Regions from separate parts of the Aerococcus loyolae genome, predicted to be linked through region 2. Evidence: predicted binding sites of a transcription regulator. Region 2 holds the regulator's gene; the other holds the start of a gene.
What was found. Region 2 encodes Rex, which represses fermentation and respiration genes when NADH is low (regulators of the CRP and FNR family bind a similar motif). Its sites were predicted from a motif close to TTGTGAANTANTTCACAA; they were not measured.
Positions count from the first base shown of each region.

Region 1: the regulator Rex is predicted to act here: its motif matches at 3,500-3,517, upstream of CJ190_RS05635 (FAD-binding protein).

Region 1 is NZ_CP126958.1:1,242,715-1,257,683, forward strand. Features, by position in the region: gene CJ190_RS05630 (IS30 family transposase) at 56-1,126, shown strand; gene CJ190_RS05635 (FAD-binding protein) at 1,606-3,420, opposite strand; gene CJ190_RS05640 (hypothetical protein) at 3,813-4,031, opposite strand; gene CJ190_RS05645 (hypothetical protein) at 4,010-4,402, opposite strand; gene CJ190_RS05650 (hypothetical protein) at 4,399-4,704, opposite strand; tRNA gene CJ190_RS05655 (tRNA-Arg) at 5,207-5,280, shown strand; gene CJ190_RS05660 (IS1182 family transposase) at 5,396-6,925, opposite strand; gene hflX (GTPase HflX) at 7,077-8,309, opposite strand; gene miaA (tRNA (adenosine(37)-N6)-dimethylallyltransferase MiaA) at 8,329-9,267, opposite strand; gene recN (DNA repair protein RecN) at 9,257-10,969, opposite strand; gene CJ190_RS05680 (TlyA family RNA methyltransferase) at 10,985-11,803, opposite strand; gene CJ190_RS05685 (polyprenyl synthetase family protein) at 11,806-12,705, opposite strand; gene CJ190_RS05690 (exodeoxyribonuclease VII small subunit) at 12,705-12,950, opposite strand; gene xseA (exodeoxyribonuclease VII large subunit) at 12,943-14,328, opposite strand; gene CJ190_RS05700 (bifunctional 5,10-methylenetetrahydrofolate dehydrogenase/5,10-methenyltetrahydrofolate cyclohydrolase) at 14,321-14,969, opposite strand, start outside.
Region 2 is NZ_CP126958.1:221,673-236,641, forward strand. Features, by position in the region: gene tsaB (tRNA (adenosine(37)-N6)-threonylcarbamoyltransferase complex dimerization subunit type 1 TsaB) at 1-692, shown strand, start outside; gene rimI (ribosomal protein S18-alanine N-acetyltransferase) at 673-1,335, shown strand; gene rimI (ribosomal protein S18-alanine N-acetyltransferase) at 1,280-1,786, shown strand; gene tsaD (tRNA (adenosine(37)-N6)-threonylcarbamoyltransferase complex transferase subunit TsaD) at 1,752-2,768, shown strand; gene CJ190_RS01030 (DUF503 domain-containing protein) at 2,820-3,101, shown strand; gene CJ190_RS01035 (ABC-F family ATP-binding cassette domain-containing protein) at 3,168-5,117, opposite strand; gene CJ190_RS01040 (redox-sensing transcriptional repressor Rex) at 5,352-5,996, shown strand; gene CJ190_RS01045 (co-chaperone GroES) at 6,927-7,196, shown strand; gene groL (chaperonin GroEL) at 7,279-8,907, shown strand; gene CJ190_RS01055 (adenylosuccinate synthase) at 9,139-10,425, opposite strand; gene purB (adenylosuccinate lyase) at 10,922-12,217, shown strand; gene CJ190_RS01065 (acetamidase/formamidase family protein) at 12,354-13,256, shown strand; gene iadA (beta-aspartyl-peptidase) at 13,310-14,491, opposite strand; gene yfcC (putative basic amino acid antiporter YfcC) at 14,506-14,969, opposite strand, start outside.

The DNA of each region.
Region 1 (14,969 bases), 1.0 Mb from region 2:
GTGATGCTCTATACTTAAAAGCGTCTAAACCCAAGTAAAGGAGCACTCACTGGCTATGAAACATTCTAACACGAAACCTAGATCATATACACACCTTTCTGCAGAAAAACGCGGAATTATCCAAGCAATGCACCAAGAAGGACATAAACAGAAAGAGATTGCTGACGCCGTTGGCGTCAATCAATGCACCATATCTCGTGAACTAAAACGTGGAAAAACACGTCAAATGAACTATGATCATACCTACGTTGATGTCTATCTTGCAGAAACTGGCTCGCGTGTTTATAAAGATAATCGGTCAAATTCTAAAGCCAGAGGCGCTTTGTATGGAAAATCTAACTTCATTAAAGCCTTTGAGGAAGCCTTACTGACACCTAAAGAAGACCGTATTTTCAGTGTTGATACGTTTATTCATGATTACCGCAGAAAACACCCTTTAGAAAGAGTTCCTTGCACCAAAACCATGTATAAATATATCAATCTTGGTTTATTAAATGTGAGGAATATTGATCTTCCTATGAAAACAAGGATTCGTCCAAGAAAACAACCTAGTGAACCGCGTGGGACGAATAAAAAGGTATTTGGAAAAAGCATTGATCAGCGATGCCCAGACGTCCTTTCAAGAGAAGAATTTGGTCACTGGGAGCTTGACCTCGTGATAGGAAAGAAGACTAAAGGAGAGCCATGTCTTATTACTCTAGTTGAACGGAAAACGCGAAAATTCCTCACCAAGAAGACTTGGAAGTGGGATGCAGATTCCATTGTAAAATCGGTTAAAAAGGTGATTCTTAAAGAGGGTCAAGCGTGTTTTAAAACCTTAACGACCGATAACGGCAGTGAATTTTCTAAACTATCTCAGCTTGAGTATGCTCTGAAGGATTTGGAAGTCTTTTTCGCCCATGCCTATTCAGCTTGGGAAAAAGGCAGTAATGAGAGACATAATCGCATGTTAAGAGAATTCTTGCCCAAAGGGACAAGCTTTAAAAAGCTGACATACCAGGAACTCGCACACTATACGAATACAATAAATAATCGCTTTAGAAAGGTCTTAGATTATCAAACCCCTAACGACTGTTATAACCTAGAAGTTGCGAAACTTCAGGAAACGCTTAAAGAAGCAGGCTAAAGTGCTTAACAAAGCATAGAGATTCAGTGTGGGCCAGTCAAGGTCCGCTTCGCTCTCCACCTTGACAGCCCCACCCTGAATCTCTAAATGATAATCAAGCACTTTAAGCTAGAGAAAAACGGGCCAAGAATTATTGACTTTATCAGCTTTTTAGTTATTTGGCATGACACTGGGATTTTTTAAAATAAATATGCACTTGATATTGCAATTTACCTCTTTCCTTAAAAGTTGTTTTTAAAGTTTTTTATTAACTGATTACGATATATGAACATTCCAAATAAGGCCTGAAAAATAGGCCTATTTATCAATTTTCATAATAACACAACTTTTTTGCAATAACATATAAAATTATTATAAAAACGTTATCATTTAGCCAAATAAAAGAGTCTTATTGGACAAATAAATTAAATAAAGGCCCAGCGTCAGACCAGGCCTTTATTTTGTCAATATAAATTTAATTATTAATATTCTTAAATGATTTATGCTTTACTCTTAGCAATGGCATCTGCTACCGCTTCTTTAAGGGCATTGGAACTTAAGGTAGCTCCAGAAATACCATCGACATCAGTCGAATTAGCAGCAATCATGGCTTGAGGCAGTTCTGAAAAGACCTCGTGGCCTTGTTGTTCACTTTCATTGTGATTTAGGACAGTAATCTCTCTTAACTTATCCCCATCAAGGGACACCAGCACATTTAGTTCATCTCCCATCCCTGAATGGCTAGATCCCAGGTATTGGTTATCTTTTAATTGGAGGTCTTTAGTGGCAGGTGTCTTTTCTAAGTCACTTTGGAGGTTAGCACTCTGCGTTTCTCCTGCTCCTTTTAACTCAGTTTTTGCTTCATCTTTTGCTTGAGCGGCGTTTTCACCTGCAATCTTACCAAAGATCAGACATTCAGCGATGTTCATCCCGCCTTGGTACATGCCCGGAGTAATCCCACCGAGTTCGCCGGCTCCATAAAGTTTTGGAATGACTTGACCATGGCTATCTAAAATTTCCGCCTTGGCATTCCGGCGCGGTCCCCCCTGAGTATTTAACATGGTTTGGACAATCGGGATAGCATAATATGGCCCTTCCTCATCAAAAGCGGTCATAGCATCCGCTGTTCGACCATAGGCATAGTCCTTCCCTACCTCAGCAAAATGATTGAAGTCTTCAACTGTAGCTTCTAAGACTTGGCTATCAAGGTCTAACTCTTGAGCTAATTCAGCCAGGCTGTCAGCCTTACCTGCTGCTTTGGCATAGTCGACAAAACGGCCATCTTCCCGGGTGAGTTCTTCATATTTCTTATGGTCGAAAATAATATAAGGTCTCTCTTGTCCTTGAGGCACCCGCCAAATCCCGTGGTTATAGATATGGCCGTGGCGGTTAGACTCATCTTCTTTGAAGTAACGAGATCCATCGTCCCCAATGACTAGGATACTGCCGTGAGTTAAGGGTTGGGTGCCAAAGGCGTGTAGAGTAGCTCTTTCTCCAGCTGGTACATCAAAGGCAGTCCCGTGATACATGCCCAAGGATTCATAGTTAGCCATATGCCAGAGGTCAGCTCCGACTTCAAGTGCCATAGTTACCCCATGACCTTGGTTATATAGTCCACCTAAGGGAGCCAGACGACTTTCGTTGAGGTAGTCTTTAATCATTTGCGGATTATTTTCAAAACCACCAAGGGCTAAAACAACCCCGCTCTTAGCTGCAATATTAACGGTTTGGCCTTGGCGTTCGACTTGTACCCCAAGAATCGCCCGAGTATCAGGATCTTGGAGGAGGTGTTTGGCGGGAGATTCGAACCAAACATCAATAGAATCCGCCCGATCCACAACCTTTTGCCGCAAAACCTTCCACAAGGCAGCGTCAAAGATTCCCTCATGAACTGTAAGGAAGTTATAGGTTTCCACGCCATCAAATTCGGGATATTCATAAACCGCTGATTCAAGCGGGAACTTATCAAAATGATCTTTAATACTATAAGGTTCGACTTCTAAATAGTCACGGACATAGTCTTCCATATTAACCAAGCCATCAATATAGGTTGATTTAACTTCTTCGTCTAAATCCATACCCGCCATCAGTTCATCATAATATTTGTGCATAGCTTCCCTATTATCAGCTGAACCAATCAATTGGGCACAATAGCGAGTGTTGCCCCCTTCATGGCCATTAGGAGCGGAATCGACTAAGAGCACCTTAGCTCCCGCATCACTAGCAAAACGCGCCGCTGTTGCTCCTGCTCCACCAAAGCCGAGGACAACCACATCATATTCCGCTGCATAGGTCGTTTGTTCATTCACTAACATTTTCTATCTCCTTCCTTTATCGCTTATTTATAGGTCAGCGTAAGAATACGCTTACATTTACATCCTAAGTATACTATTCTTGTGAAGAAAATAACAGAATTTCGCTGGTAATTTATTTTCAAAAGAATGTTTTAATCAATAAAATTTCAAACAAAATAAAAAACGCTTTAAACAAGCGTTCGTAAAAAGTATTATTTAATTTATTCTTCATTACTGAAAATACTCATTATATTCATAATTGGAATGGTTACTGGATTTGCTCCACCCAAAGCTGTTACAGATGTTATATAAGACCTAATATAAGGAAAGGCAATACTAATCTTATTAATACCATATTCATTAATAATTTGGTCCTTATCGCCTTCTAATGAAGAACAATCAAAATCCGTTTCTTAACGCAAATGAAGATATAAGTCATTTTCATTATCGGATTCTTTTTCTGATAATACGATAACCATTTCTAAAGTAACGATATCGGATTGGTCATCATTTCCCAAAAATTTTGTAGTCATTTCTACATTAATCTCTGTATTAGGTTCTATAAAATAATTATTAATTGTGAATTCAGTCACTCTATTGTTTATAATTCTTAAACGGCTAAACTGAGACATTCTTTTCCTCCAAGAAGTTTATCAATGTTTATATTATTCTTGCCTTTCAATGTAAAGTTATATTGTACATTATTAGTAAAAGATTCATTACTAATTACAAAATTCATATCTATTTCATCATTGGCAATATTATTTTGTTCAGTTAAGTGATTATCTATATAATCTTGAATAGTGTCAATTACCTCTTCATAACGCGATACAGGAATAGAAGTATTACAAAATTCAAATTGAGCATATTCAGAATCAGTCATACCTAGAATTTGATTCATTTCATCTAAACTTAAACCATAGGAATATCTCAAATCTAGTATTTTTTCCGATAGCGGATATTGTTCACTATTCTTAATAGTTGAAATACCATTATTTATCATATCGTAAACTCCTCTCCTATAATAATTTCATTATTATTAATATCATACACGTGGTCACGTAGCCTTTGAGTATATTCAGTTAACGGCTGAGTCGGATCACTTCTCCCTTTTTCTTTGATATAGGAATAGCAAAATATTAAATTAGGATCTTTCTCTAAAGATTGATTATCACAAGGGAAAAATAAAACTCTTAAATGTTGATAAGCCGTATCCATTCTTATTTCATACACATGTCTTACACTTATCATTTTCTTTATAATTTTTGCTTTCCTATACTCCCCACTAACAGCATCTGGCAACATAATTTTCCAATCTCTATCTAATGGATCATTCTTGTTAATAAAAAGATACCCCTCATTAATAAAGAGAAGCATAACATTACGATAAATTTGAAAAAAGTTTCTTCAAAATATTTATTATTTTTTAGTAATTTAGGGTAGGCAACAGTAAAAATATATCCATTATCATTAAAAGTTACATCATTAAAAAACGTTTTAACAATAGGATAAATAGCTTCTACCTTTCTCATATAAGTCTCCCTTTAAACATAAATATATTTAGTATGACAAAGATATTGTTAATATACAAGATTTATGAAGTAAATTTCATATATTAATCTTAAATTCCTAATATAAATTAATAATATAATATTCCTTTTATCATTTAATAATTATTTTGGATAAGTATATCAATGAAATTAATTTTTCTCTTTAATTAGATCGGTTTTAGCATTTAAACACCTATATTAGCATAAAAGCTTGACAAAATCCGCTTGAATTGAGTAGAATATAAGAGTTGTTACTTCTCGGGGTAGCTCAGCTGGATAGAGCAACGGTCTTCTAAACCGTGGGTCGCGAGTTCGAATCTCGCTCTCGAGATAAGTGAGTGCATATAATAGAACACTCAAGCAAGTTAAAAGAGTCTGGGACAAAAGTCTACGGACTATAAAAAAAGAGAATCTACAAATTACTTAAGCGTGATTTGTAGATTCTCTTATTTTCTTGCTTTTATTTTGCTATATTTTTTCAAATTATTGGCCATGAAGGCCAATCCAACATCAGTTTTAACCTTTGTTTTCCCTCTGAGGTTAAATCGAGTGAACCCTAAAATAGCCTTTATCTGGCCAAAAACTGGTTCAACGTCAATTTTCCGTTTGGAAAAGAGCCTAGATCCTTCTTCAGATAAAAGCTTCTGTGTTTCTATATTCTTTAATTCCTGATAGTTTTTATTATAGTAAAGCGCCTTTTGCGGCGCATTTTCTGGATCCAAAGGCTTATAAACCTGAATTTCAGAAATATAACCACTCATTTTATTTTTTCGTTTTTGGAGATGACTAAAGAAATAAACCGTGCCATCAGGATGTGTGAAAGTATTACTTTGCTTATCGTAACTCCAATTATCCATATTTTTAGCTGATTTTTTATGTTTCTTTTTCTGCTCTTTATCAAACCGATTGTATTTAATCAAATGGTTAATTTTATGGTTATCTAAATAAGTAAGGTTTTCTTCGCTACCATAACCAGCATCAGCTACAATGCATTTCGGGGAATTAGGAAAACTTTCAACAAAGGGTTGTAAAGTCCGCGTATCCGTCGGATTGTGGAAAATATCATAATGAAGGACAAATTGGTTTTCAGTCGCTACTTGGATATTATATCCCGCTTTCAATTGCCCATTCATCATATGGTCATCTTTCATTCGCATGAACGTAGCATCAGGATCTGTTTTTGAATAGCTATTTCTTCCGTTAAATGTTTCAAACTGTTTGGCATACTTTTGTTTGCGAGGTAGAAAATCTTGACTCACTTTACGGTAATGTTTTTTCAAACGACGGCGTTGTTGTTTACGTTGATCTGGCCCTTTTACAGGAGTTTCCTCAATATCTTCAGTGAGTTTATCGATTTCTTCCTTAAGCACTTTAGATATCTCTTGAAGCATCGTTTCTTCTAGATCTAAATTTTCATCATATTGGATGCCAGCATCAACCATCGGTTGAATTTCATTAAAGTAATATTCACGTGAGGTCACTTTTAATCGTTCTGCATATTTTTCAGTTGCCTTTTTCCAAACAAAAGAATATTTATTGGCATTCGCTTCAATTTTAGTTCCATCGATAAAGCAATTTTCTAAATGAATTAATTTCTCTAACTTTAACTGAGTGGTAAACTCAACGAATAGATTTTCTAATAAAGATCTGCAATTTTCTGAAGAACGGAAGCGATTAATCGTTCGATAGCTAATAACTTGTTGAGCGACTAGCCACTGCATGGGTAAATTTTCAACCATCAGTTCCTCTATTTTTCTTCCGCTAAATACGCCTTTACTATAAGCATATAGAAGTGCCATGATTAAAGGCTTTGGATGATAGGCAGGACGGCCGTCCTGCGTACTGAAGCTTTCAAAGTATTTTTCATCCAGAGATTCAATAAAATTATAGATTGAAAATACAATATGATCTGGATCGATACATGCAGATAATTCTAGTGGAAGTGTTGTTTGATTCATGTTATATTGTATGTACATAAGAAGCACCCCTTAATCTTTAGTGTGGTTACTAATATTATAACAGGGTGCTTTTTTAATACCTAATTTTAAGTAAAAGGGTTAAGAAATTAGTGAAAACTAACTTCTTAACCCTTTTTGTTTTGAGGCTTTTGTCCCAGACTCTTTTCTTTTACTCTGTTTTAGGAAGCGGAAGGTAGTCAGGCTTATAACCCATAATCTGATAAGATTCGCTTTCCTTATCGAATTCAAATTTTTCAATATAGAAACGGTTTTGATAACCCAGCCATTCATTAGCTGCTTGAGGAGCGACTTGAACCGCAAAGGGTTGATAGATCGTCTTCACCTGGTCAATAATGGCCTGACGTAAGGCTTCAATATCTTGGCTATCCTGAGCCGACATCAAGAGATGAGGGCTGGACGGGGTAAGAACTTCTTGGTCCGACTCCACCTGGTCACGCTTATTATAGATATAGAGCTTGGGCAGGTCTTGCATATCCAAGTCTTCCAATAATTGGTTGACCACAGCTTCCTGTTCTAAGGCAAAGGCTGAAGAGGCATCTACAACAATCATCAATAAGTCCACATTGCGACTCTCTTCCAGGGTTGAATGGAAGGCATCGATAATCATGGGTGGCAGATCTTGGATAAAACCAACCGTATCTGTCAGGGTAATTTCAAAATGGTTGGTCAGACTAAATTTTCGCGTTAAAGGGGTTAAGGTAGCGAAAAGTTGGTCAGCCTGGTAGGTTTGGGCGTCAGTTAAGGCATTGATCAAGGTCGACTTCCCGGCATTGGTATAGCCTAAGAGGCCGATTTTAAATAGACCTGACTTCTGCCGACGTTCCCGGGTTAACTCTCTTTGTTTCTCCACTTCTTTTAACTCATGGCGGATTTTTTGAATTTCATTACGAAGAACACGGCGGTCTTGTTCCAACTTGGTCTCCCCTGGTCCCCGGGTACCGATTCCACCACCCAGCCGAGATAAGACCGTCCCCATCCCAGCTAGTCGGGGTAAGAGGTATTCATTCTGGGCCAAGGCTACCTGCAACTTTCCTTCCTTAGACGTTGCCCGGCTGGCAAAAATGTCTAAGATTAATTGGACCCGGTCAATGACGGGACAATCAATAGCCTCTTGTAGGTTGCGGTTTTGTGAAGGGGACAATTGTTGGTAAAAAATCACCAAGTCAATGTCTAGCTCTTGGCTTAGATCATGAATTTCTCGAACTTTACCGCTCCCGATCAAGTAACGGGCATCTTCTTGGTCGCGTTTCTGACTTTGCCGGCTGACCACTTGGCCACCCGCTGTTTCTACTAAAGCTGCTAATTCATCCATTTGCATAGTGAAACGCAGGTCTGTGGTTTGAGGGAGTTGTAAACCGATTATTAATACATTTTCTTGCATAGAAACCTCCTTTCAGACTCTATTCTTCTAGGAAAGCTGCCACATCACTAATCACAGTAGCTAAGCTATCCTCTTCTTCAACTAGATTATACCAGTGAACTAGGTCCATGCGGTTCTTCAGCCAGGTTAACTGCCGTTTAGCATAGCGTCTCGAATTTCGTTTTAGACGGTTGAGGCTAGTATCTAAGTCCTCTTCCCCCCTTAAATAGGGAAAGACTTCCTTGTAGCCGATGGATTGTAAGCTTTGGCTTTTAGGATCTAGGTCTTGGTCTAAGAGCCACTGGGCTTCTTGGAGCAAACCTTGGTCGACCATCACATCTACCCTGTGGTTAATGCGCTCATACAAACGCTGGCGGTCACAGTGGAGGCCGATGAAGTAATAGTCATAGGGACTGTGATGGTCATCATGAGTTTCCTTGGCTTGGGAGAAGAGCTGATCAGAAAAGGTCCCTACCTCTAGGGCGCGGATCACCCGCTTCACATTATTAGGATGGATCTTTTCCGCGGCTTGGGGATCTAAATCCTCTAGTTTTTGGTGGAGGGCTTGGTTACCGTGACTGGCTGCAAAGTTTTCCATTTGCTGTCTAAAGTCTGGCCGAGGTTCAACCTGGCCTCCTAAAGAAAGGTCAAAGAGAAAGGACTCCAGATAGAGCCCCGTTCCCCCGACTAAAATGGGCAAATCTTGGTCAGCTTCGATTTCTCCAACCGCCGATTCAGCATCCCGCTTAAAGTCAGCCACCGTATAAGGCTGATCAACTGACCTGATATCGAGCAAATGATGGGGAATCCCTTGTCGCTCATCTAGGGTCGCCTTGGCGGTACCGATATCTAAGCCCTGGTAAACTTGCATGGCGTCACCATTAATGACCTGACCCTGGAAATGCTTGGCCAATTCAATACTTAGGGCGGTTTTACCTACGGCGGTAGGACCACCAATACAAATTAGCTTAGTCTTCATGAATATCTTGCCTTCTTTGTTGACGATAGTCTTGGGCCTGTTTCAACTGGTCTTGGGCAGCTCGGCGACTGGCTTCAGTCATAATTTCACCAGTCGTCATGTGGCCAATCTCACCAATTCGTTCCTCTTCATTCAAGCGGCTCACTTGAGTTTGGGTCTGGTCTTTATCACTGACTTTAGCGATATGTAATTGCTGGTCAGCCATGGCAGCCACTTGGGAAAGATGGGAAATACACAGGACTTGGGCTGATAAGGCAATCTCAAACATCTTGTTAGCAATGGCTTGGGCCACCCGTCCACTCACCCCAGTGTCCACTTCGTCAAAGACCACCGTGGAAGTGGGTCGACTAGCCTGCAAAATGGCCTTAATAGCTAAGATAATCCGCGAAAGCTCTCCGCCACTGGCAATTTTATGTAGGGGGCGTAAGGGTTCGCCGGGGTTGGTTTGAATATAGAAGGTCACTTCATCCGCTCCAGAAGCGGCAAAGCTTTTTCTTTGTTTAAAGTCAACCGCAAAGCGGGTGTTTTTCATATATAAGTCGGCCAGCTGTTCTTCAATGGCTGCTTCCAATTCTTCTGCCACTGTCAGGCGCTTTTGATGGAGGGCCTTGGCAGACTTGGCAATGGCTTGCTTTGCCTGCTTAAAGTCAGCCTCTAATTCTTCTTGGTGGTTTTCCCGGTCTTGTAAGTCTTGATAGTCCTTTTGGGCCTCTTGATAATAAGCTAAGATTTCAGCAATCGACTTGCCATACTTATGCTTCAATTGGTCAATCGTGGCTAACCGTTCTTCAATCTGGTCCAAGCGTCTAGGGTCATAAGATAAAGCGTCCAAGTTATCGCGAATACTGTAAGCCAGTTCCTGGACACTGTAGTAGGCGGATTGGGCTTGTTCATAATAGGCCTTATAATCACTATCCAAGTCTTCAATTTGTCCTAAAGCCTGGCTGGACTCACTCAGTAAGTCCACCGCATTGCCTTCCCCTTCTGACAAAGCATTGAGCGCTTGACCTAGGGAAGCAACAATATTTTGATAGCTTTGCAGCTTTTGCCGCTCTTCGGTTAATTCTTCGTCCTCACCCTCGACCAATTGGGCCAGTTCAATTTCATTGAGTTGAAACTTCAATAAATCCAGACGTTGGGCCACCTCTTGCTCATTTAAGGCAAAGTCTTTGATAGCTTTTTTAGCCTGGCGGTAGTTTTGATAGTCTTTTTCATAGTCTTCCTTTTCTTGGACAATCCGCTTACCGGCATATTGGTCTAAGAGGTCCAGGTGGTTTTTAGGGTCAAGTAGGCTTTGGTGTTCGTTTTGCCCATGGATTTCCAGTAAATAATCGCCCAATTCCTTGAGCAGAGAGACCGTTAAGGGCACGCCATTCACCTTGATGGTATTGCGCCCCTTTTGGTCTAAGGTCCGGGTAATTAATAATTGATCATCTTCAAAGGGAATCTCTTGGTCCTTGAGAAAATCCCGCCCTGCTTGGGAAAAATCAGGTAAGTAAAAAATCCCCCGTAATTTTAAGGATTTTGTCCCATAGCGGATAAAGTCGACTGAACCCCGGCCACCAGCTAAGAGCCCGAGAGCATCGATAATGATAGACTTCCCTGCCCCCGTTTCTCCGGTAAGGACCGTCATGCCTTCATCAAAGTCAATGGTCACTTGGTCGATAATGGCAAAATTTTCAATGACGATATTTTGTAACATGACCCCTTTTCCTTTCTAATGAAATTGTTGGTGGGCAGCTTGGACAACTTCCTGGCTATTGACTTGGTCGGCAATTTCGCCCTGATGATCTTCTTGGTGGTTTTGGAGCAGGGTTAGAAATTCGATATTTCCCGTTCCGCCAGTAATTGGGGAATAGGTCAGGTCTAAGACATCATAGCCCATTTCAGTCGCGGCTTGAAAGATCATATCAATGACTTCTTCATGGATTTTTCCGTCCCTGACTAAGCCTTTCTTCCCTACCTTATCCTTGCCCGCTTCAAATTGGGGCTTAATCAAGGCCACCACCTTGCCTTGGTCTTTAAGGATGGCTTTAAGTGGCGGTAGGATGAGTTTTAAGGAGATAAAGGAAACATCAATCACGGCAATATCAGGCACGCCTTCAGTAAAGTCTTCCGGTTGGCTGTAACGGAAATTAGTCTGCTCCATCACGGTTACCCGGTCATCATTACGGATCTTCCAATCCAGTTGGTTGGTCCCCACATCCAAGGCATAAGAATGGACCGCTCCGTTTTGCAGAGCCACATCGGTAAAACCTCCAGTAGAAGAACCAATATCTAAGACATTTAAACCAGTAAAATCTAAGCCAAATTTCTTGATGGCCTTTTCCAATTTAAAGCCACCCCGAGACACATAGGGCAGTTCATGGCCCTTTCTTTCTAAGACTGATTCGACGGGGATTTTTTCTCCGGCTTTGTCAATCCGTTCTTGTTTTTCATTATAGATCTTGCCCGCCATAATTAAACGCTTGGCCTTTTCTCTGGAATCAGCTAGCCCTTGGCGGACCACCATAATATCTGCACGTTCTTTTGTCATGGCTATCCCTTTCCATAATCCATGCTGAGGTAATTGAGGAAGTCGCTTAATAATTGCGGATCGAAGTTTGCTGATTGATGGCTTAAATCATCCAGGGCAGCTTGGCAGGCTTGCCGTTCTTTATCCAAGGCCTCTAGCGCCCCTTCTGTACCGAGGAGGCTAGGATAGGTGTTCTTATCACTGTCTAAGTCCCCATGCGACTTCTTGCCCCGCTCTTCATCTGTCCACATGACTTCTTGGAGGTCGTTTTGGATTTGATAGGCAATGCCGAAGTGTTTGGCATATCTGGCTAGCGAATCCTTAGCGGCCGTGTCAAGGCCCATGATTAAAGCAGGAGCCATAATAGCAAAGTAAATCAGGGCTCCGGTCTTCTTAGCATGTAAGTTCTTAAGTTCTTCGATTTTTAAGTGTTTTTCTTCACTGGCCATATCCATAATCTGCCCGTCTACCATGCCTGACTTGCCAGCCGCTTGGGCTAAAAGCTGAACCAGTTGCAGGCTGAGCTTAGGATCAATGTCTTCCTGACCTTGGCTTAAGACTTCAAAAGCTAGGGTTAGTAAGGCATCCCCTGCTAAGATAGCCGTGGCTTCGTCAAACTTCTTATGGTTGGTGAGTTGACCGCGACGATAGTCATCATTATCCATGGCCGGTAAATCGTCATGGATCAAGGAATAGGTATGGATATATTCCAGGGCACAGGCTGGCGCCAGACCTAAGTGATAATCATAGCCAAAGCTCGCTAGCATGGCTAATAAGAGGCTAGGGCGGAGGCGTTTGCCCCCATTTTCTAAGGAATAGCGCATGGAAGCCAGCAGACTATCCTGGCTATCCTGACCTAAATTCTTCACTAAAGCCGCCTCTAAGTCGCTGTTAATGCTTTGGCGGAAGCTTTTTAAATCCATTATTGGTCCTCATTTCCCTTGGCAACTTCAAATTCTTCCAATTCATCCTGGTCATTCATGAGTTTAGCCATGGTTTTTTCGGCTTTTTCTAAGCTTTGGCTACAGTAATTAGAGAGCTTGACCCCCCTTTGGAAGGCATCCATGGATTCTTTCAGAGGGATGTCGCCATTTTGTAGTTGGGCGACAATGCCTTCTAATTCCTTTAAAGCTTCTTCAAAGCTTAATTCCTCTATCTTACTATTCATTATCATTCTCCTTATTGTCTAATGGCTTTAGGGCTTCTTTCTTGGAGCCAATAACCTGACTGTTTAGGTAACCATCAGCTAGTCTGAGCTGGACATTATCGCCAATAGCCACTTGGTCGACGGACTCCACCGGCACTTGGTCCTTACTGAGGTAGACATAGCCGCCCGATAAACGCTTGAGGGGAGACAAGAGGTCTAACTTACCAGCAACTTGCTGTAATTGGTATTGCTTACGTTCCCAGAGTTGCCTTTGAACTTGGCGTAATGACTCGCCCAGACTAGCTAGCTTATGCTTGTTTTCTAGGACTAAGAGCTTAGGACTCAGGCCTTGTAATTCCGCTTGGACCTGTCTCAGACGCCGTTCCTCTTGGTAAAACTTGTTCGACACCAGGTCATTCAAACGGTTATCTAAGTCGGCCAACTTGAGCCTGTAGCCATCATACATTTTTTCCGGTTGCTTGAATAGATAGGATGACTTGACCTGCTCTAAGCGGTGTTTGAAATAGTTCAAGCGGTTGAGTTGGATTTGGACCAGGCGCTGTTTATAGTCGTTAATGGTAAAGATTAGGTCATTGAGGACTGGAGTAGCCAGTTCAGCCGCCGCTGTTGGGGTAGCCGCCCGCTGGTCACTGACATAGTCCGACAAGGTCGTATCGGTTTCGTGACCAATAGAAGAGATGACTGGAGTCTGACAGGCCGCAATGGCCCGGACAACTTCCTCTTCATTAAAGCACCACAAGTCTTCAATGGAACCCCCACCCCGGCCAATGATAATGGTATCGTATTCGCCACTTTGGTCAGCTCTTTGCAGGTTCTTAACAATACTTTTGGCGGCTTGTTGGCCTTGGACCACGGTAGGATAGAGGACAATCTGAACAATGGGATAGCGACGTCTTGCAGTAGTAATAATATCCCGGATGACTGCCCCCGATGGTGAGGTCACAACCGCAATCCGCTTAGGGTACTTGGGGATGGGCTTGGCTTCAAAAGTAAAGAGGCCTTCTTCGCCTAACTTTTTCTTTAATTGTTCAAAGCGGACATAAAATTGACCGATCCCATCCGGCTGGATATGGTCAATAATGATGGAATAGCGGCCGGTTTTTTCATAGAGACTCAGTCTGCCGATGACTTGAACCTTCATCCCATCTTCCAAGTCGAAATTGAGCTTAGAAAAAGTCCCCCGAAAGATGATAGCGGAAATATAAGCGTCATCATCCTTAAGACCGAAATACTGGTGCTTATTCTTACCCCGGTTACGGAAGCCTGATACCTCGCCCACCAAATGAACGCTTTGCATGTAAGGGTCGCGGTCAAATTTGGCCTTAATGTATTTGGTTAATTGCGAGACCGAGAGATACTGGTCTTGGGCATCATTCATTCTTAACCCTCGTTTCTATGGCGTGGATTAATTGGTCAAAGATCAAGGTCGTGGTTAAGGGGCCTACCCCACCTGGAACCGGGGTTAAGAAACCTTCTTTACTTTCTAAGGCCTCAAAATCAACGTCCCCGCTGACTTTCCCCTTTTCATCATAGTTGGTTCCAATGTCAATGACTACCGCGCCTTCCTTAACCATATCCGCTTGAATAAAGTGAGGCTTACCGATAGCCACACAGAGGATATCGGCTGCTTGAGTAATGGCTGTTAAATCTTTGGTGTGGGAGTGGCAGACGGTAACAGTAGCGTGGCGAGAGAGGAGTAATTGGGACAAAGGCTTACCAACAATATTACTGCGGCCGATAACTACGGCTTGCTTACCCGCAATTTCAATTCCGGAAGCTTCGATTAGACGCAAGGCAGAAAGCGCAGTATTTGGAATCATCTTAGGGGTTCCTTTTAATAAATAGCCCAGGTTGAGGGGATGGAGCCCATCCAAGTCTTTTTCTGGTGCGACAGCTTCAATCACTGCTTGTTCATCGATATGCTTGGGCAGGGGCATTTCCACCATAACGCCATGAATATTAGGATCAGCATTTTTGTCCTTAATGACTTGGACCAATTCCGCAGTCGAAGTGGATGCT
Region 2 (14,969 bases):
GTATTGCGCTGATTGAAGATCAGACCACCAAAATGGAAATCACCACAAATACTAAAATTAAACACTCTAAAGCCCTTTTACCCTTGATTAAACAGTTGTTTACTACGGTTGCTTGGGAAGTAAGTGACCTGGACCGAGTGATTGTTACCCGAGGACCGGGTTCTTATACTGGACTTCGGATTGGGGTGACTACTGCCAAAAGCTTGGCTTGGACTTTAAATATTCCACTTTATTCAGTGACCAGTTTAGAAGCTATTGCTGCCAATGTCGCAGTGGAGGATGGCATCATTTGTCCTCTGATTAATGCTAGACGCCAAACTGTTTTTGCTATGGCTTATGATAGTGATGGGCAGGAAGTAGACGGACTAACTATGGGGCATTACCGGCTAGCAGATTGGCTGGACCAGTTAAAGGCAGCTTATCCTGACCAAAGCTTGTATTTTATCAGTTCGGACATTGACCAGTTTGAGGAACTAATAAAAGAACACTTGGGAGACCAAGCCAAGCTATTGCCGGCAGAAAAAGGGGTTATCCACGCCCCCTTACTGGCTAAGTTAGAAGTAGAGGAAGAAGATGTCGCTACTTTCTTACCAGACTATGCTAAATTAGCAGAAGCCGAAGAGCGTTGGGAGGAGAAACACCCCAAAGAAGCGGAAGCAAACCGAGGCCATTATGTGGAAAGAATGCTTTGATCGTTGGCTGTTTCAGCTGGGCAATAAAATTACCCAGTTATTTGCTGATGAACCCGGCCAGGCTTTGAGTCAGCAGATCGATTTGGATAAGGCCACTTTGACCTACGGCTTAGACCAGGAGCTCGATTTAGCCATCTCCGATTCGGAGTGGATTGATCAAATGGTGGCTTTGGAGCGGGCGGCTTATGATGGGCATCAGATGTGGTCCAAGAAGGATATCTATAATGATATGCTTTACCACCCGTCAACTTTTTACCTACAAGCCTTTAAGGAAAAAGAACTGCTGGCCTTTGTTGGTTGTCGGCGGGACAAGAAATCGATTCACATTTCTAATTTAGCCGTACTACCAAGCTACCAGTCCTTAGGGATTGGGTCTAAGCTCTTAGACTTGGTCAAACACTTAGCTCCTGATTTGGACCGCGACTCGATAACTTTAGAAGTGCGTTTATCCAATGAAGGTGCCCAGAAATTCTATCTACGAGAGGGGTTTAAGGCAACGGGAAAGATGGCGCGTTATTATCGTGATAATCATGAAGATGCGCTCACTTTGACTTGGCAAAATGAAGCCCACCAGGTTGCCCAAGAAGATGAAGCAAATCATAGTCTACCATCGACCGGAGACCAAACAGATTCCCGGGATTAGTCAGCAGGTGCTGGCTTTTTACCAGGAGGCTTTTGACCATATGCCTCACATCGCCAGGGATTGGTTGGAACGGGGCTTAGCCAGTCCGCGTCTCTATTTATTCCTCTTGCTAGATGAAAAGCAAGCGGTCCTAGCGGCAGCCACTTTTCAATTATTGGCTGATGAAGGGGAATTACTGCATTTTGCAGTTAAGTCGCAAAGACGGCGCCAGGGTTTGGGGGCCTTGCTTTTGGCTCAGGCCCTGACTCACTTAGAAGAACAAGGCTTAGCCCGCTGTTTCTTAGAAGTCCGCGCCCACAATATCCCTGCCCAGGCCTTGTATGAGAGTCAGCGTTTTAAGTGTATTGACCAACGCAAAAACTATTATCAAGATAATCATGAAGATGCAAAAGTTTATTTATGGGAGAGATCGACCAGTGACAACAATATTGGGAATCGAATCAAGCTGTGACGAAACCGGTGCAGCAATAGTTATTGATGGCAAAGAGATGAAGTGTAATGTCGTTGCCACACAAATAAAAAGTCATATGCGTTTTGGCGGGGTAGTCCCAGAGATCGCTAGCCGCCACCATGTCGAGCAAATTACTCAGGTGATTGATTACGCCATGAAGGAAGCAGATGTGACCTGGCCAGAGATTGATGCTGTGGCGGTTACCAAGGGGCCTGGCTTAGTGGGCTCTTTACTTATTGGTATCACTGCCGCTAAAACCCTGGCCTTTGCCCATGACAAACCCTTAATCGGAGTCAACCATATGGCAGGTCATATCTACGCCAATAATATTTCTGATCAAATGGTTTTCCCTTTATTAGCCTTAGTGGTTAGTGGGGGACATACTGAACTGGTCTATATGAAAGAAGACGGCCACTATCAAAAAATCGGCGATACCCGTGATGACGCTGTGGGGGAAGCCTATGATAAGGTCGGCCGTATTTTAGGGCTTCCTTATCCTGGGGGCAAACGCATGGACGAAATGGCCCAAGAGGGTCAAGCTATTTATGACTACCCCCGCCCCATGATCAATGAGGATAATTTTGACTTTTCGTATAGTGGACTGAAATCAGCGGTTATTAACCATGCCCATAATGCGGAACAAAAAGGAGAAAAATTAAATCCCAATGATGTGGCAGCCAGCTTCCAAGCTGCGGCTGTTGAGGTTCTAGTGAGCAAAACCATGCGGGCCATCGCTGCTTACCCGGTCAAACAATTAGTGGTTGCCGGAGGTGTGGCCGCGAATTCTTCACTTAGACAGGAACTAGAAAGTCATCTAGCTAAAGAACATCCTGAAGTGCGCCTCTCCTACCCACCACTAAGTTTATGTGGGGATAATGGTGCCATGATTGCAGCGGCTGCCTATCCGCAATACCAAAAGGGCGACTTTGTTGGCTTGGATTTGGATGCTAATCCTGGTTTAGACTTAGGTGATGAAAATTAGTTGCCTTTAAGTCTCCTTCAATTGATTTTTTAGGAAAGCTTATGAGGAAAGATGGTCTTAATTGGTTTAGAAGTCACTTTTATTATTGATCAGGCCTATACGCTAAAGGATAAGCGCCGGATCGTCAAAAGTATGGTGGAGCGGGCCCAACAACGTGAAAAGATGACTGCTGCTGAAATTACTGACTTAGACTTAGTCAACCAAGCGGTGGTTGCTTTTGGCCTAGTCTCTAATTCATACAGCAAGAGCCGGCAGCGCTTGCTGAACTATCTCGATAAAATTGAAGCCTGGTATCCCATTGAGGTCATTCATACCGAATGGCTTGAAGCCTAAAAAAGAAAAGGTATGCTTACAGGAGGACTTGATCTTGAGTCCTGGTGTAGGCGTACCTTTTTATCTTTATTGGTCAAAGTCTTCTAAGCGACTTTGGACGGTTTCCCATTCCTTAAAGAGGGCTTCTTGTTGGGCTTGTTTGTCTTTAAGAGATTGGTCGAGTTGATTTAATTCATAGTAATTTTGTAAAATGTCAGGATCAGTCATTTTTTCCTGGATCTCTGCTATTTCTTCATCTAAGTCTTCAATACTTGCTTCGATTTTTTCGCTTTGCCGTTGGAGTTTTCTTTCTTCTTTTTGGCGTTCCTTACGATTTTGATAGGCTTTAGCTGACTGGCTGGGGGCTTGTTTTTCTTCAGTAAGACTGGACTGATTTTCTTTGTTTTCTTCAGCTAACCGCGCTTCCTGCTCGGCCTTTTTATTGAGGTAGTAATCGTAATCGCCCAGGTAGAGAGTGGAACCCTCCGGACTGATTTCAAGCACTTGGGTGGCAATCCGATTAATAAAGTAGCGGTCATGACTGACGAAGAGTAGGGTCCCATCGTAGGCAATCAGGGCATTCTCTAAAATTTCCTTAGAATCGATATCCAAGTGGTTGGTTGGTTCGTCCAGTACCAAGAAATTATCATGGTTAAAGGAAAGTTTGGCTAGGGCAAGTCGGGCCTTCTCGCCCCCACTCAGCATAGCGACAGATTTTTCCACGTCTTGTCCGGAGAAGAGGAAGGAACCCAGGATGGTACGGATGTTTTCCTCGTTAATGGTCGGATGGTCATCCCAGAGTTCGTGGAGGACATCCTTATTGCTGTGGAGTTTGGCTAATTCTTGGTCATAGTAGCCAATAGTCACATTAGCCCCATAGTGGATTTCCCCCTTGATGGCGGGAATTTCTTGGATAATGGTTTTTAAGAGAGTGGATTTGCCTACGCCGTTGGGCCCTACCACTGCGATAGCTTGTTGCTTTCTAATATCTATCTCAATCGGATAGGAGAGTAAGTGATCATCATAACCGATGCCTAAGTGGTCGGCAGTAAGGACCACATTGCCGCTAGCCTTGTCAGTCAAAAATTGAATGTGGGGACTTTTTTCGTCCTGCTTAGGCTTTTCGATTTTGGGCATTTTTTCGAGTTGTTTACGACGACTTTGGGCCATTTTCGTTGTCGAAGCTCGGACGAGGTTACGAGCCACATAGTCTTCTAACTTGGCAATTTTCTTTTGTTGTTTATCATAGGCCTTTTGCCAGCTTTCTAGGCGGACGGCCTTTTCTTTGAGGTAGAAGGAATAATTGCCTTTATAATATTCCATACTATGCCCGGTCATTTCATAGGTTTCATTAGTGACATGGTCTAAGAAATAACGGTCGTGGCTAACGATCAACAGGGCGCCAGGATAAGAAGGCAGGTAATCTTCTAGCCAGGTCAGGGTTTCGATGTCTAAGTGGTTGGTCGGTTCGTCGAGTATGAGAATATCGCGCTTTTCGAGGAGGACCTTGGCCAGGGCTAACCGGGTCCGTTGACCACCAGATAACTGATTAATGGGTTTGTCGTAATCTGACTCGGGGAATTGAAAGCCGTGGAGGACCATGCGAATTTCAGAATCATAACCGTAGGCATTGCTTTGGTTGACTTCTTCTTGTAATTGATCATAGCGTTTGAGGGCCTCTTGATAGGATGCTTCATCCTGGGCATCGGCCAAGTCTTGGGCGGCTTGTTCAGCATTATGGATGAGGGCGATGGATTCTTTAAAAACCGACCGCATTTCTTCATAAATCGTCCGTTGACTGTTTTCAATGGCGGCATGTTGGTCCATGTAGGCAATGGTCTTGCCCTTAGCCCGAGTCACTTGTCCTTGGTCAGGTTCTTCAATGCCGGCTAAGATTTTGAGTAGGGTGGATTTGCCGGTACCGTTTCGGCCGACTAGGGCGGTGCGACTATTATCTTGGATGGTCATTTGAACATCTTGGAAAAGAATATCGGAGCCAAAACGTCGCATGAGTTTTGATCCTTGTAATACAATCATTGGATCCTTTCCTCCTAAATCGTTTATTATTGTCTTCACTAGTGTATCATATTTTATCGGCAGATATTTTTTGACTTTGTGAACTTTCCCTTAGAAAGGGGCGGGATTATTCACAAAGTTTTAAAAATAATGAAAATTAGCCAAAAAGATTTATGTGATTTTTCACAAAGTTCTTTCCATTTTATGATTTAGGTGATAAAATGTATTTGATATCTTGTGAAAAGGAGTGGAAACATGAAGGAAATTCCACGTGCAACGGCTAGGCGGTTACCGCTTTATTACCGTTACTTGCATAATTTTAAGAATATGGGTAAGACACGGATTTCTTCCAGTGAACTCAGTGAGGCGATCAAAGTGGACAGCGCCACTATTCGCCGGGATTTCTCACATTTTGGTGCCCTAGGGAAGCGTGGTTATGGCTATGATGTTGAAGCTCTCTTAGACTTCTTTAGTCGCCAACTCTACCAAGACCGCCTCACCACGGTTGCTTTAATCGGAGTCGGTAATTTAGGGAACGCCTTATTAAATTATAACTTTAAACGGACCAATAATATCCGGATTGGGGCGGCCTTTGATATTAATCCTGAGATTGTAGGAACCGTCCATAGTGGGGTACCGGTTTACCCCATGAGTGAATTAAAGGAACGGATTCAAGAAATGGAAATTCTGATTGCCATTATGACCGTTCCGGAAAAGGTTGCCCAAGATACTGTGAGTGAATTAGGAGAAGCCGGTATTCAAGGCATCTTGAACTTTACTCCGGTGGTTTTAGATGTCCCTGAAGATATTCATGTTCAAAACGTGGATTTAGCCAATGAGCTGCAAACATTGATTTACTATATTGGTAACCGAAATGGCAACAATAAAAAGAAAAATTAGTAGAACTAGCAGAAGTTAGCAGGAGCCTGACAGAATGATCAGGCCTAACTTATGTTAGTCGCTTAGTAAAGCCCTCTTAATGGAGGGCTTTTTTTATGTCATTAATTTTTATAGAAGATCTTGTTTTTTTATATGAATGCTAATGATATGCATTCGTTCTGCTTTTAAATTTTGGTCGTTAAAGTATAAAGGGTCAAAAACGGCTAAGGCCGTTTTGTACTTTATTCGTAAGTCGCGGAGGCTCCAACGGCTAAAGCAGCACCGGCTCGAGCCAAGGTCTCTCGCCTAGCGAGCTTCAAAGTGAGAATGCGACAAAAGTCGTTAAGCTCTGAATCACTGGAGCAAAGGATGGAAGAGCCTTGTTAGAGGCTCGGCCAGCCTTTGTGAAGTGGAGTCAGAGCTGACTTTTGGAGCAGGTTTTGGCTAGTATGGCTAACGCCTACTAGCCATAATTCACATCGAGTCGGGTTCGTTCTAGCAGCTTTCGTGTCACTTCACAAGTTCCCACTGCAGTCTTGCAGACTGCTTTGGCGACTTGCTCCAGTGAACGAAAGCTAAGTGCTAGCCCTCACACCCTGATGCTTGCTTATTCATGGCTAACGACCCAATTCAAGCGCCACTACTGCTCAGAGCTATTTATCAAATAAAAAGATATTAAGACAATACTTATCATTAGTAAAAAATTAAAGAGTCAACATTTTAATCTTGTCCAGCCTTCGTTATTTGCAAGTAAAAATGATTTATAAATAATATTTTATACTTTTAAAGTGATAAAAAGAAAAAAGGTCAAAAAAAGTCAACGAATTACTTGATTTATATCTGGAAATGTTTTACTATAAATATTGTAAGTTAGCAGTCGGAGATGATGAGTGCTAACAAATCATTAAAAGTGTTATTAATTAGTATGTGAAATTTGGAGGGATATTTTAAATGTTAAAGCCGTTAAATGAACGTGTGATTATTCAAGTCCAAGAAGAGGAAGAAAAAACTGCTTCTGGCATCGTTTTACCATCTGCTGCTAAAGAAAAACCTCAAGTAGGTCAAGTGGTAGCCGTTGCTGATGCTACTGATGACTACACCCCTCAAGTTAAAGTGGGCGACCAAGTGATTTTTGAAAAATATGCAGTAAGCGAAATCCGCTATGAAGGGGAAGATTACCTCATTATTAAAGAAAAAGATCTAACTGCTGTAGTTGAATAATCATTGATTGAACTTCGACAATCAACATAAAAAATAATTGAATTCTCGATCATGCTTAGATTTAGAATAGGAGATAGATAGAATGGCCAAAGATATTAAATATTCAAGTGATGCAAGACAATCTTTAGTAGAAGGTATTGATAAATTAGCCAATACCGTGAAAGTGACCTTAGGGCCTAAGGGACGTAATGTTGTCCTAGAACGTAGCTATGGTTCTCCATTAATCACCAATGACGGGGTGACTATTGCTAAAGACGTTGAATTAGAAGATCACTTTGAAAATATGGGAGCTAAATTAGTTTCTGAAGTGGCTTCTAAGACCAATGATGTTGCTGGTGACGGGACAACTACCGCTACCATCTTAACTCAAGCCCTCGTCCATGAAGGTTTCAAAAACGTGACAGCAGGGGCAAATCCTGTGGGCATTCGTCGTGGAATGGATCAAGCTATCCGTAAGGCAGTAGAAGCTTTGAAAGAGATTTCTGTTCCAGTGAATGCTAAAGAATCCATTGCCAACGTTGCGGCAATTTCTTCTGGCGACCAAGAAGTCGGTCAATTAATTGCTGACGCTATGGAAAAAGTAGGCCAAGATGGTGTCATTACCATTGAAGAATCACAATCCATGGACACTGCCTTAGACGTTGTTGAAGGGATGCAATTTGACCGTGGTTACCTCTCCCAATACTTTGTAACCGACAATGATAAGATGGAAGCTGTTCTCGATGATCCTTACATCCTCCTCACTGATAAGAAGATTTCTAATATCCAAGATATCCTTCCATTATTAGAACAAATCGTACAACAAGGTAAATCCTTATTATTAGTGGCCGACGATGTTGAAGGTGAAGCACTTCCTACTTTAGTCTTGAACAAGATTCGTGGGACATTCAATGTCGTTGCTGTGAAGGCTCCTGGCTTTGGTGACCGTCGTAAAGAACAATTAGAAGACTTAGCTGTTCTTACCGGTGGGACAGTCATTACTGAAGACTTAGGTCTTGAATTGAAAGACACCAGCATTGATCAATTAGGTCAAGCTGCCCGTGTAACCATTACTAAAGACGATACCACCATTGTTGAAGGTAAGGGTAACAAGGAACAATTGGAACAACGTGTGGCTCATATCAGAAAACAAATTGAAGAAACTACTTCTGACTATGACCGTGAAAAATTACAAGAACGTCTTGCTAAATTAGCTGGCGGGGTTGCCGTTGTTCGTGTAGGTGCAGCCACAGAATCTGAACAAAAAGAACGTAAATTACGTATCGAAGATGCTTTAAACGCAACTCGTGCTGCGGTTGAAGAAGGTATCGTAGCTGGTGGTGGTACTGCATTCATGAATATCCAAGACAAGGTGAAAGAAGTTGTTGACTCCTTAGAAGGTGACGAACAAACTGGTGCAGACATCGTGGTTCGTGCCCTTGAAACCCCACTACGTCAAATCGCTGAAAATGCTGGTCTAGAAGGATCTGTTATTGTAGAACACATTCACGATAAAGACCAAGGTGTTGGTTACAACGCTGCTAGCGGTGAATGGGTAGACATGATTTCTGATGGTGTGGTTGACCCAACCAAGGTTTCACGTTCTGCTTTACAAAATGCAGGTTCAGTAGCTGGTTTGATTTTAACTACTGAAGCAGTTGTTGCTGACCATCCAGAAGAAAATGCAGGCAATGATGCAGCTGCAGGAGCAGGCGCACCAGGCATGTATTAATCCAAAAACTGAATAGGATAAAGATTGAAAAGCGGCTGGGACAAAGGTTCCTAGCCGTTTTTAATATCAACTATCTAAACAAAATGTGCTCCAGTCACAGGACGAACGTCCGATTCAGAAAATTCCAACGCACAGCTTTGACGCGCTTGTCACACTCTATTTTATTAAAAAAGTAAGCTCAGATTAAGGAGATTTTCCTCAGTCAGAGCTTACTTTTTCTCTTTATTGTTTTTACCAAATATTATCTAAGATTAAGGTTTGGGTCCGGTCAGGTCCCACTGACACTGTGGCAATGGGGGCCCCTACGATTTCACTGATGCGACGGACATAAGCTTTAGCGTTTTCGGGAAGTTGATCAAAGTCTTGACAGCTAGTTATGTCTTCTTCCCAGCCAGGTAAACTTTCATAGATAGGTTGACATTGAGCCAGGTAGCGCAAGTTAGCGGGGTAGGACTTGGATACTTGGCCATTAGGGGTTTGGTAGCCTACACAGACTTTAATTTCATCGAGGCCAGTTAAGACGTCTAAACAGTTCAAGGAAAGTTTGGTTAAACCAGAAACGCGGCGAGCATGGGCCGTCACCACTCCGTCGAACCAACCTACCCGGCGCGGACGACCCGTAGTAGTACCATATTCATGGCCAACTTCACGGATGCGGTCCCCAATCGCATCATGTAATTCGGTTGGGAAGGGACCGTCACCTACTCGAGAGGTATAGGCCTTCATGACTCCGATAACGGTATTGATTTTGCTTGGGCCAATCCCACAACCGACCGTAGCACCACCGGCAATAGGGTTAGAGGAAGTCACGAAGGGATAGGTTCCATGATCAATATCCAGTAAGACCCCTTGGGCTCCTTCAAAAAGAATATTTTCCCCTTGATCATAGGCATCATTCATCAATAAGGAAGTATCCGTGACATATTCTTTCAGTTCTTGGCCATATGCCAGATATTCTTGGTAGATGGTGTCGTAGTCTAAGGGCTCTTCGTCATATACCTTGGTTAAGAGTTCGTTCTTGATTTGAATTTGTATAGATAACTTTTCCGCAAAAGTTTCAGGATCGATGAGGTCAGCCATCCGGATACCATTACGAGCAATCTTATCCATATAGGCAGGACCAATCCCCTTTTGGGTGGTACCGATCTTGTTGTCGCCTTTACGTTCTTCATCCAAGCGGTCGATCAGTTGATGGTAGGGCAAGATCACTTGGGCCCGTTCAGAGATGCGGAGATTTTCACAAGAGATCCCTGCTTGGCGCAAATAGGCCAATTCTTCAAGTAAAGATTTAGGGTTAACAACCACGCCATTTCCGATCACACTCAGCTTATCTTCTGAAAAAATTCCTGAGGGAACGAGGTGGAGCTTAAAAGTTTGCTGGTTGAATTGGATCGTGTGGCCAGCATTATCTCCGCCTTGGTAACGGGCAATAATATCGGCTTGGCTACTGAGGTAATCGGTGATTTTTCCTTTTCCTTCGTCGCCCCATTGAGTACCTACAACAACAACTGATGGCATATGCGTTCTCCTTTATCTATTCGATCTTAATAATGTCTTCATCATGTTAGCTTGTGGCATAACACCCAAAATATTATACCGCAATTTTTTTTGAAGAAAACCTTTTTTTAGGTCATGACCTTTTTAATAATAAAAAAAGTCCTTGCCTGCCCTAAAAAAATAGCATACATTTATAAAGTACAGAGTGCGACGGATGCACCAAAGATCGATAACACTGGAGCTAAAGAGCAAAAATTCTTGAAAAGAATTTCTTGCACTTTAGTGAAGTGGAGATCGATCTGCATCCGGAGCACGTTTTTACAGAGTGTGACAAGCGCACTAAAGAGCAAGACCATTGGAAGAAAAAGGCGTAAAAATTCTCAGAGAGAATTTGTCGCCATTTTCTGAAATGGACGCTTGCTCTGCGCTTGGAGCAGATTTGAATAGAGTGCGACAAGCGCACCAGCAGGCAAGAAGCACAGGGCAGAGTGAACTGCCAGAAAAGGAGTCAAATTAGATGATTAATCGCTATACCCGTCCAGAAATGGGACAATTGTGGTCGGATGAAAACAAGTACCAATCGTGGTTGGAAGTAGAAATTTTAGCTGTTGAAGCTTGGGCCGAATTAGGAGAGATTCCCCAAGAGGATGCCCAAGCGATTCGTCAGCGGGCCAAGTTCGATGTCAACCGTATTTTAGCCATTGAAGCTGAGACCAAGCATGATGTGGTGGCTTTTACCCGCTGTGTTTCGGAGTCATTGGGCGAGGAGAAGAAGTGGGTCCATTATGGTCTGACCTCGACCGATGTGGTGGATACGGCTTACGGCTACCAATTAAAGCAAGTGAATGACCTCCTCCGCCAAGACTTAGACGATTTCTTAGCGATTCTTAAAAAACAAGCCCTCAAATATAAAAACACCCTCTGCATGGGGCGGACTCATGGGGTTCATGCGGAGCCGACTACTTTTGGTTTAAAAGTGGCTCGTTGGTATAGTGAATTTAAGCGCCATCGTGAACGTTTTGAACATGCGGCTAAGGGCGTTGAAGCAGGAAAAATTTCCGGTGCAGTAGGGACTTTTGCCAACGTGCCTACCCAAGTGGAGGCCTATGTTTGTGAGCATTTAGGGATTCGTGCCCAAGAGATTTCGACCCAAGTTCTCCCGCGTGACTTACATGCAGAATATATTTCAGTCTTAGCCTTAATTGCTACCGGAGTGGAAAATATGGCGACTGAAATCCGCCACTTACAAAAGTCCGAGGTCAGGGAAGTGGAAGAATACTTTGCTGCGGGGCAAAAGGGTTCTAGCGCCATGCCCCATAAGCGTAACCCGATCGGTAGTGAGAATGTTACTGGACTAGCCCGAGTGATTCGAGGGCATGTAGTGACTGCTATGGAAGATGTCAGTCTCTGGCATGAACGGGATATTTCCCATTCATCAGCCGAGCGGATTATTTTACCAGATACCACCATCTTAGTGGACTATATCCTTCATCGCTTCGGTAATATTCTAGCTAATCTGACGGTCTTTCCAGAAAACATGAAGCGGAATATGCAGGCTACCCATAATTTGATTTTCTCCCAACGGGTCCTATTAAAATTAATCGATGCAGGACTTTCTAGGGAGGCAGCTTATGATTTAGTCCAACCCCTCACCGCTAAATCATGGGACCAAGGCCTTGATTTTAAAGACTTAGTCGAAAATAATGCGGAAATTCGCCAGTCTCTTGACCAAGCAGCCATTGATGATGCCTTTGATCCGGCTTATCACTTGCGCCGGGTGGATGAAATTTATGCACGTTTGGGATTAGCTTAGTTGGTTATTCTTAAATGATCGCTTTCTCCTTCTCCGCTTACCCTCTAATATGCTGTTGAAAACGTTTACTATTTATAAGCAATATGAGATGATAGGACTATATCAAATCTTAAATAGACATATTGGAGGTAGGCTTATGCATATTACAAAAGATCACTATGTGTTCTCTATGGACAAAAACCATGAACCCATTGCTAAGGTAGCTAGCGGCCAACGCTTACAGGTTGATGTTTGGGATTGCTTCAAGGGCAGTGTCCAGGATGAAAAGGACTTAATTTCTGGGATTGACTTTAATGAAATTAATCCAGCCACTGGTCCGATTTATGTGGAAGGCGCTCAACCAGGCAATGTGCTGAAAGTGACTATTCACAGCATTGATTTAGATCCCCAAGGAGCTATTATGACTTCTCCAGGGCTCAACAAATATTTCTCCAAGGAAATTACTGAAGAAGAGACCGCCATCTGTAAGGTCAGCGAAGACCAAAAGACCTTTGACTATTACGGAGCAACTTTCCCTGTTCATAAGATGATTGGTGTGATCGGGACAGCACCCAAGGACGAAGCGGTGGCTACCGGATTGCCTGACTTACATGGTGGCAATATGGATAACAATCAAATTACCGAAGGCTCTGTGGTTTACCTGCCTGTGGAGGTCGAAGGGGCGCTTCTGGCTTTAGGTGACATGCATGCAGCCATGGGCGATGGTGAGATTTGGGGCAGTGGTGTTGAGATCGGTGGCTCGGTTGACTTAACTGTAGAAGTTCTCGAGTCCTTCCCTTGTCCAACGCCTTTTGTGGAAACTGACCAAGCTTATTATTCTTATGGCGTTGGCGAAGACTTTGAAACGGCAGTTGTCCAAGCTAATGACCGGATGGCAGAATTTATCATGGCTCAAACCGGCTTATCCTATAATAAAGTTGGCATGTTCATGACCTTTGCCGCTCATTTAGAATCTTGTCAGATTGTTAATCCCAATATTTCCATGCGCGTTCGGGTTGACAAGACCAGTTATGAAAAATTAAAAGATGTTAAAGAGTAAGCCTAAGTAAAAAAGGAGTCGCAGTGAGCGACTCCTTTTTAATTTGGCCTTCTTTAAGCATTTTCAAAAGTACCGTATTTAATGATTTCTTTGTTTTTAATCATTATTTCTGACATGGCAATCACGGTATCGATTGCTAAACTTTCTTCATCTAAGAGCAGGATATCCGCATCTCTTCCTACTTCTAACCGACCCTTGTGGTCAAGTTTTAGGATACGGGCAACGTTAGAGGTGACTGCGGGGAGGGCTTTTTCAAGGGCGATATTTTCTCTTTGAACCGCCTCTTGAATACCGATCAAGAGCGACTTAGCACTGCCCACACCAATACGGAGGAAGTTGCCCTCTTCATCGAAGCGAGGCAGACTTCCCTGTCCATCAGAACTCATGGTAATGCAGGATTCATCTAAGCCTTGGTCGAGGACCTGCTTGAGAACGGTTCTAAAAGGAATTTCCCCATCTTTTTCATAGGTCATATCGGGGTCTTCACTACCGGTAATATCGAAAGTCCCGCCGCGTTTGGCAAAGGCAATGGCTTCGTCAACCAGTTCCTGGCTCCGACCACAGTGGGTCGGCAGGAAGGTGGTGACCGGAATATCGGTTTCATCTAAGGCCTTAAAGAGGAATTCTAAGCGCCCCTTGTTGGGGCCCACGTGGCAGTTGACCACACCGGCCTTACCCGCTAGTAAACCCCCAGTCCGGGTATCGGCTGCGGCATGGGCAAATTGTTCAAAGGTAGGCGCTCCATTGCGGTGGTCGGAAATAGCAATTTCACCAATGCCAATCACTTTGTCAATGGCCATAATGTCTTTGATGATGGATCCGGTGAGGGTGGTTGCTGGGAGGCGGTAGTTCCCTACGTAGATATAGGTAGAGATGCCCTCTGCTTCTAAACCCCGGGCCTTAGCTAATAGGGCCATTTCATCGCGAGCGACCCCATCAGTTCCTAATAAGCCACAAGCGGTAGTTACCCCAGCTGTGGTTAGTTGGCTTAACTGGACTTCGGGTGTCCGATTTTGAAAACCATTCTCACCCCCGCCACCGAGGAGATGGAAGTGGCTATCAATGAAACCAGGGGTAGCGATTTTATCTTGACCGTCGATTACTTCAATGTCGACTGCATTACTATCAATAGTGATGTGGTCCTCAATGGCAATAATTTTGGAACTGTCCATTAAGATATCTTTAACCCCTAATTTTTCAGGGGCGTAAACAGTGACTTGTTTGATTAATTTCATACTTTCCCAACTTTCTAACTGTAACCGATACTAATGGCAATAATAATGGCAATGCTTCCTAAAACAAAGAGGAAACCCTGCATTTTAATTTGGAACTTAGCCCAATCAGCCCAATCGATCCGAGCCACTGCCAAGCAACCCACCAGGCTGGCAGAAACTGGGGTGAAGGCGTCCACAAAACCGGAGCCCAATTGGAAGGCCAAGACGGCAACTTGACGACTGACTCCGATAATATCCGCCAGTGGGGCCATAATCGGCATGGTGAGGGCGGCTTGACCAGAGTTGGAGGTCACCACTAGGTTGAAAAGTGATTGGAAGATGTACATGAACCAGGCACCCAGAACGTTAGGAATACCAGAGAGAAGGTTACCGACACCATAGAGAATGGTATTTAAGGCAGAGAAGGTCCCCGCGTCTGATCCTCCTAAGACCAGTAAGATCCCCTTGGCCATCCCTACCACTACAGCGGTAGGTGCCA